Regions from separate parts of the Blautia segnis genome, predicted to be linked through region 2. Evidence: predicted binding sites of a transcription regulator. Region 2 holds the regulator's gene; the other holds the start of a gene.
The links. Region 2 encodes NrdR, which represses ribonucleotide reductase genes. Its sites were predicted from a motif close to CACAANATNTTGTG; they were not measured.
Positions count from the first base shown of each region.

Region 1: a site for NrdR is predicted at 1,777-1,790, ahead of nrdD (anaerobic ribonucleoside-triphosphate reductase). Genes of this name have one in related genera too.

Region 1 is NZ_JACOOT010000014.1:204,617-208,042, reverse strand. It holds gene H8S54_RS06825 (carbohydrate ABC transporter permease) at 1-623, shown strand, start outside; gene H8S54_RS06820 (carbohydrate ABC transporter permease) at 625-1,488, shown strand; gene nrdD (anaerobic ribonucleoside-triphosphate reductase) at 1,804-3,426, shown strand, end outside.
Region 2 is NZ_JACOOT010000033.1:152,417-155,842, forward strand. It holds gene sigG (RNA polymerase sporulation sigma factor SigG) at 235-1,014, opposite strand; gene H8S54_RS14420 (PRC-barrel domain-containing protein) at 1,212-1,469, opposite strand; gene nrdR (transcriptional regulator NrdR) at 1,764-2,213, shown strand; gene gdhA (NADP-specific glutamate dehydrogenase) at 2,392-3,426, opposite strand, start outside.

The sequences.
Region 1 (3,426 bases), on a different contig from region 2:
GCTTTATCCTTGCCATCTTACTCAACAACGAATTTAAGGGCCGTAAGCTTGCCCGTGCAGTTGTGGTTTTCCCATGGGCGACTACACTGATCGTTCAGGCAAGTATCTGGAAATTCATCATTGACACTGATTACGGTACCTTAAATACGCTGTTGATGAGGCTTGGCATTATCGACCATGCCATCAACTGGACGCCTACTGCCGGTGCATACTTTGCCTGGGAGATTGCCTGCGGTATTTTCGTTACCATTCCATTTGTAACCTTTACCGTGCTTTCCGGTCTGCAGAGTATTGACGCAAGCTACTATGAAGCTGCGGCTGTAGACGGTGCTTCCTACTGGCAGAAAATGTTCCGGATCACCATTCCCCTGGTACGTCCGAACCTGACTATCAGCACCATCCTGAATATTATTTACGTATTCAACTCCTTCCCGATCATCTGGACCATCACCAAGGGTGACCCGGCCAACCGTACCGACACCCTGGTTACTTATCTGTACAAACTGGCCTTCTACAACGGCAAGCAGGGACAGGCTGCGGCAGTATCTGTCATCGGCTTCCTGATTCTGCTTCTCTGCGCCAGCCTGTACATGGTTTCCGTACTGAAGAAAGGAGATGAATGATATGGCAGGCACCAATGCTTCAGCTAAGAAAAAAAACACCAAAAATACCGTGCTCCGGGTACTGCTTTATGTGGTAGTCATTCTGATCTGCCTTTTTACCCTGTATCCGTACTTTGTCACCGTATGTACCGCCCTTAAGAGCCGTGCGGAGATTTTCTCCATAAACGGTACCATTTTCCCTATTAAGGCCATCTGGTCCAACTTTACAGATGTGTGGAAATTAGCACCTATGAGCAGCTACATGCTGAATTCCATCGTCATTGCCGGCGGTTCTACTCTTCTGGCTATGCTCTGCGGCATTCCTGCTGCTTACGCCCTGTCCAGAATGAAATTCAAAGGCCAGACCGCATTCTTGGGATTTGTCATCGTTTCCCAGATGTTTGCTCCGGTCGTGCTTCTGATCGGTATTTACAAGGTTATGATGGCGTTCCATCTGACCAACAGCATCATCGGTCTGATCTTTATCAATGCCGCATTTAACCAGGCATTTGCCATCTGGCTCCTTCGCGGTACTTTCCTGAGCATCTCCCCGGAGATGGAGCAGGCCGCTACCATTGACGGCTGCAACCGTGTACACGCGCTTCTTCGGATCCTGCTTCCGGTTGCCGCACCTGGTATTGTAACAGCGCTTATTTTCGTATTTATCAACGCATGGAACGAATATACCGTAGCGCTGACCCTGATCTCTACGGATACCTTCAAGCCTCTGACAGTTGGTATCAATATTTTCAACGGATACAATATGATCGAATGGCAGTATCTGTTTGCTGCTTCTCTCTATGCAATTGTTCCGGTTGTTATCCTCTTCGTCGGAATCGAAAAAAATCTGGTTGGAGGACTCACTTCCGGCGGTGTCAAGGGTTGATTTTTATTTTTTTCCAAGTATAATAGAAAAAGATGCGAACACAACGAAGGGTTGCTCACGGCAGCCCTTTGTTTATGCAAGCCACCATAAATCCTGCATATATGCGGGATTCTTTGCTGTATATCCCATATTTTTTCCATGGGAAAAACAGTGCACTTTACTATTCGAATACATAAAATTCGGCACATTTCACAGATTTTTAGAATCGTCCGTTTTCACCTTGACTTTTCTGTAAAATCCTGTAATATTGTTAGTGCACAACATTTAGTTGTTTAAATACTTTTTAGACACAATATATGGAGGGATTTGATAAATATGAGCACAGAAGTCAATGCAAACGTCATTAAGCGAAATGGCGTGGAGGTCATCTTTGATAAGGCGAAGATCATCAACGCAGTACAGAAAGCCAATGAGGAGGTTCCCAAGCTCCATCAGCTGAGCCAGTACCAGATTACGGCGCTTGCAGATACGATTGCCACCCGTGCTCTGGAGTCCTCACACGCAGTGAATGTAGAAGACATTCAGGATATGGTTGAGACCGGCATTATGGAGATGCGAGGCTATGAGGTTGCCCAGAAGTACGTGCGTTACCGCTACAAGAGAGAGCTGACCCGCAAGTCCAATACCACAGACGATAATATCCTCTCTCTTCTTGACCAGATCAATGAGAATGCCAAGCAGGAGAACTCCAATAAGAATCCTACCATCAACTCCACACAGCGTGATTATATGGCAGGCGAAGTCAGCAAGGACCTGACCATGCGTGTGCTTCTTCCGGAGGAGATCGTGAAGGCTCACGACGAGGGAATCATCCATTTCCACGATTCCGATTACTATGCGCAGCGTGAGCACAACTGTGACCTGATCAATCTTCAGGACATGCTCCAGAACGGCACCGTCATCAGCCAGACACTGATCGAGAAGCCCCACAGCTTCTTTACCGCCTGCAACGTTACCACACAGATCGTAGCCCAGGTAGCCAGTAACCAGTACGGCGGACAGTCCTTCTCCCTGGCACACTTAGCTCCGTTCGTTGATATCAGCCGTCAGAAGATCCGCAATAAAGTGATCGAGGAGCGTAAGGAATGCGGTGAGCCTATGGACGAGGAGATCATCCGCAAGGTTTCCGAGCGCAGACTGAAGGACGAGATCCAGAGCGGTATCCAGACCATCCAGTATCAGCTGATCACTCTTATGACCTGTAACGGACAGGCTCCGTTTGTGACTATTTTCATGTATCTGGACGAGGTTCCGGAGGGACGTACCCGTGATGATCTGGCTCTGATCATTGAAGAGGTAATGAAGCAGCGTATGCAGGGCGTTAAGAATGAGCGCGGCGCATGGATCACTCCTGCTTTCCCGAAGCTGATCTACGTTCTGGATGAGGACAACATCCACGAGGATTCCAAGTACTGGTACCTCACTGAGATTGCTGCCAAATGTACCGCCAAGCGTATGGTTCCGGACTACATTTCCGCTAAGATCATGCGCCAGCTGAAGAACGGCAATGTATACACCTGCATGGGATGCCGCTCCTTCCTTACCGTTGAGGAGAAACAGAAGAACCCGGACGGTTCCTACAAATTCTACGGCCGTTTCAATCAGGGCGTTGTGACCATTAACCTTGTTGATGTGGCATGCTCCTCTGAGGGTGATTTCGATAAATTCTGGGAGATCCTGGAGGATCGCCTTGAGCTTTGCCACAGAGCACTTCGCTGCAGACATGAGCGTCTTCTTGGAACGGTTTCCGATGTTGCCCCGATCCTGTGGCAGTACGGTGCGCTTGCCCGTCTTAAGAAGGGTGAGACCATTGACAAGCTCCTTTACGATGGATATTCCACTATTTCCCTTGGATATGCAGGTATCCACGAGATGTGCATGAGAATGTACGGCAAGTCTCATACAGATCCTGAGGTTCGTCCATTTGCCATGAAGGTC
Region 2 (3,426 bases):
CTTAATTTTTGCTGTATTACCAGTTGTCGATAACCAGCGATTTTGCAAGGTATATTCATGTAGCAGGCCATTTCAGGAGCGTCTTTAGTGGAGGCGAGATCCGATGGTTACGGAGACTTAGGCGCGAAGGCTCTCCTGAGCGTCTTAGTCGAAGTTACCAGCTAGCTTGCCGGAACGTTGCGACGGCCTGCGGTGAATATACCTTGTAAAAGCGCGTACGGGTAACGGCATACATCATGCCCTCAAATAATTCCTCATAGTCTTCAGCGCATTTTTCTCCAACCTGCTGACCTGCGCCTGGGAAATCCCAATCTCCTGGGCCACTTCCATCTGTGTTTTCCCCTCATAGAAACGCAAGTCAATAATATGCCGCTCCCGCTGATTCAGCCTGTTAATCGCCTCCCGCAGGGAAAGGTTCTCCACCCAGTTTTCCTCCCGGTTCTTCTTATCACTGATTTGATCCATCACGTAAAGGGTATCCCCACCCTCCGTATAAACCGGCTCAAACAAACTCACCGGATTCTGGATCGCATCCATCGCATAAACAATCGTCTCCTTCTCAATCCCAATCTCGTTGGCAATCTCCGCAATCGTCGGCTCCTTCAGATTATTCTTCATGTAAGTCTCTTTCGCATAAATCGCCCGGTAAGCAATATCCCGCAAAGACCGGCTCACCCGAATACTGTTGTTATCCCGGAGATACCGCCGGATTTCCCCAATGATCATAGGCACTGCATAAGTAGAAAATTTTACATTCAATGTAGTGTCAAAATTGTCGATGGCCTTAATCAACCCAATACACCCGATCTGAAAAAGATCATCCATATTTTCACTGCTCCCTGAAAAACGCTTGATCACACTGAGAACAAGCCGCAGATTTCCTTTAATATAAAGCTCCCTGGCCTCTTCATCACCCTCTTTGATCCGGCGAAAAAGTTCCTCTTTTTCCTCTGCTTTCAATACCGGAAGCTTCGACGTATTAACTCCGCAAATTTCAACTTTGTTAAGTGCCATTTTATGAATCCTCCTTTTTGTGCATAAGTAAACGGATTAATAAAATGATTCTCATGCCGGAGGATAAATATTCTTTTTTCGGGAAAATATAAAAATTATTGCCCCTTGACAATTTAAAACCATATTGCAATGAGCTTAGCAGGTTTCATAGTTTGTAACTCCTGGCTGGTGTTATATTTTGCCTGAATTTGGCTGTATTAGTCTTTTTTACAGCAATGCTTTTCATCAATCTCTACTAAAATAATGTCATCCCCAATCTGCCGGATGCAGTTCCAGGGAATGACATACTCGCTGGCCGGACCCCAGAAACAGAAGCAAAAGCTCCCGGGTCCCGGAACCACAATAGCCGTAATACACCCGCTTTCGCAGTCAAACTCCACATCCACCGGGCAGCCCAAAGTACGGCAGGTACAGATATTGATCACTTCTTTTTGTTTTAATTCGCAGATACGCATGAAAAATACCTGTTTTTTATGAGATTATGCAAAAATTCTGAAAATATGCCCAGAGTTTGTTGACACACTTTCTATATTTAAAGTATAATAAAAATTAAGAAATTCAGTCCGTTTTATGTTACCGAATGAAAAGATTGGTGCTGGTTCTGGCAAGTGAGAAAATACCTGTAAAAGTGCCAATGAATTGCTCCTAAAAAATGAGGAATACCTAATATAAAGTGATGCCGCCAACAAGCGGCATGTCCGTTTTGAAAGGCTGATACATGGGAGCGAAAAGGAGGGAGACAAGTTCATATGAGATGCCCATATTGCAATCAGGATAATACAAGAGTAGTAGATTCAAGACCAGTAGAAGAAACTAATTCCATCCGCCGCAGAAGATTGTGCGATTCCTGCGGAAGGAGATTTACTACATATGAGAATGTGGAGATCATTCCGCTGACGGTCATCAAGAAAAATCTGAACCGGGAGCAATACGACCGCAACAAACTGATCAACGGCATCCGCCGCGCCTGCTATAAGCGTCCCATCGCCAGCGAGAAATTAGAAGCCATGATCGACGCCGTAGAAGGCGACATCTTCGACACCGAAGAAAAAGAAATCTCCAGCACCAAGATTGGCGAAATCGTCATGAGCCACCTAAAAGACCTGGATTCCGTCGCCTACGTGCGCTTCGCGTCCGTGTACAGGGAATTTAAAGATGTAAGCACCTTCATGGATGAATTGAAGAAGTTCATGAACTAAGAAAATCCCCCGCCGTAGAGCGGGGGATTTTCGCTACGCAAACGGAGCGAAGCGGAGTTCGCGGTTCCCGCCCCCGCCGTAGAGCGGGGGATTTTCGCTACGCAAATTTTCTTCCACCATACAAAAAAGGGGCAGGCGCCGAAGCGCCCGCCCCTCTCAATTTCATATCATGCTCAGATTAGCAGATACCCTGAGCCTTCATAGCATCTACAACCTTCTCGAATCCAGCGATGTTAGCACCAGCAACATAGTTGTCCTCCATGCCGTAACGCTTAGCAGCATCATCAGCTTTATGGAAGATATCTACCATGATACCGTGAAGCTTCTCATCCACTTCCTCAGCTGTCCAGGAAAGTCTCATGGAGTTCTGGCTCATCTCAAGAGCAGAAGTAGCAACGCCGCCGGCGTTAGCTGCCTTACCAGGCATAAACAGAACACCATTCTCCATCAGATAGCTTGTAGCATCAAGAGTAGTAGGCATGTTAGCACCCTCAACTACATATTTGCAGCCGTTAGCAACCAGTGCCTTAGCACCCTCAAGAGGAAGCTCATTCTGAGTAGCACATGGAAGGTATACATCACATTTAATGTTCCAGATTCCAAGTCCCTCTGTATAGGTAGCACCCTCAACACGGTCAGCATACTCTTTGATACGACCACGTTTTACTTCCTTAATATCCTTTACAATATCAAGCTTGATTCCCTCTGGATCATATACATATCCGTTGGAATCGCACATAGCAACAACCTTGCCGCCAAGCTGCTGAGCCTTCTCAACTGCGTAGATAGCAACGTTTCCGGAGCCTGTAACGATGAAGGTCTTGCCATCAATAGAATCATTATGTGCTTTCATGATCTCATCAAGCATATAAACAACACCATATCCGGTAGCCTGTGTACGAATCAGGGATCCGCCGTAGGTAAGTCCCTTACCTGTAAGAACACCCTCATATAATCCGCGGATTCTCTTATACTGTCCAAATAAATAACCGATCTCACGTCCGCCTACACCGATATCTCCTGCAGGAACATCAGTATCAGCACCAATATATTTAGAAAGCTCTGTCATAAAGCTCTGGCAGAATGCCATAACCTCTCTGTCAGATTTACCCTTCGGGTCAAAGTTGGAACCACCTTTACCACCGCCAATGGGAAGTCCGGTAAGGGAGTTCTTAAAAGTCTGCTCAAATCCAAGGAATTTTAAGATACCCTG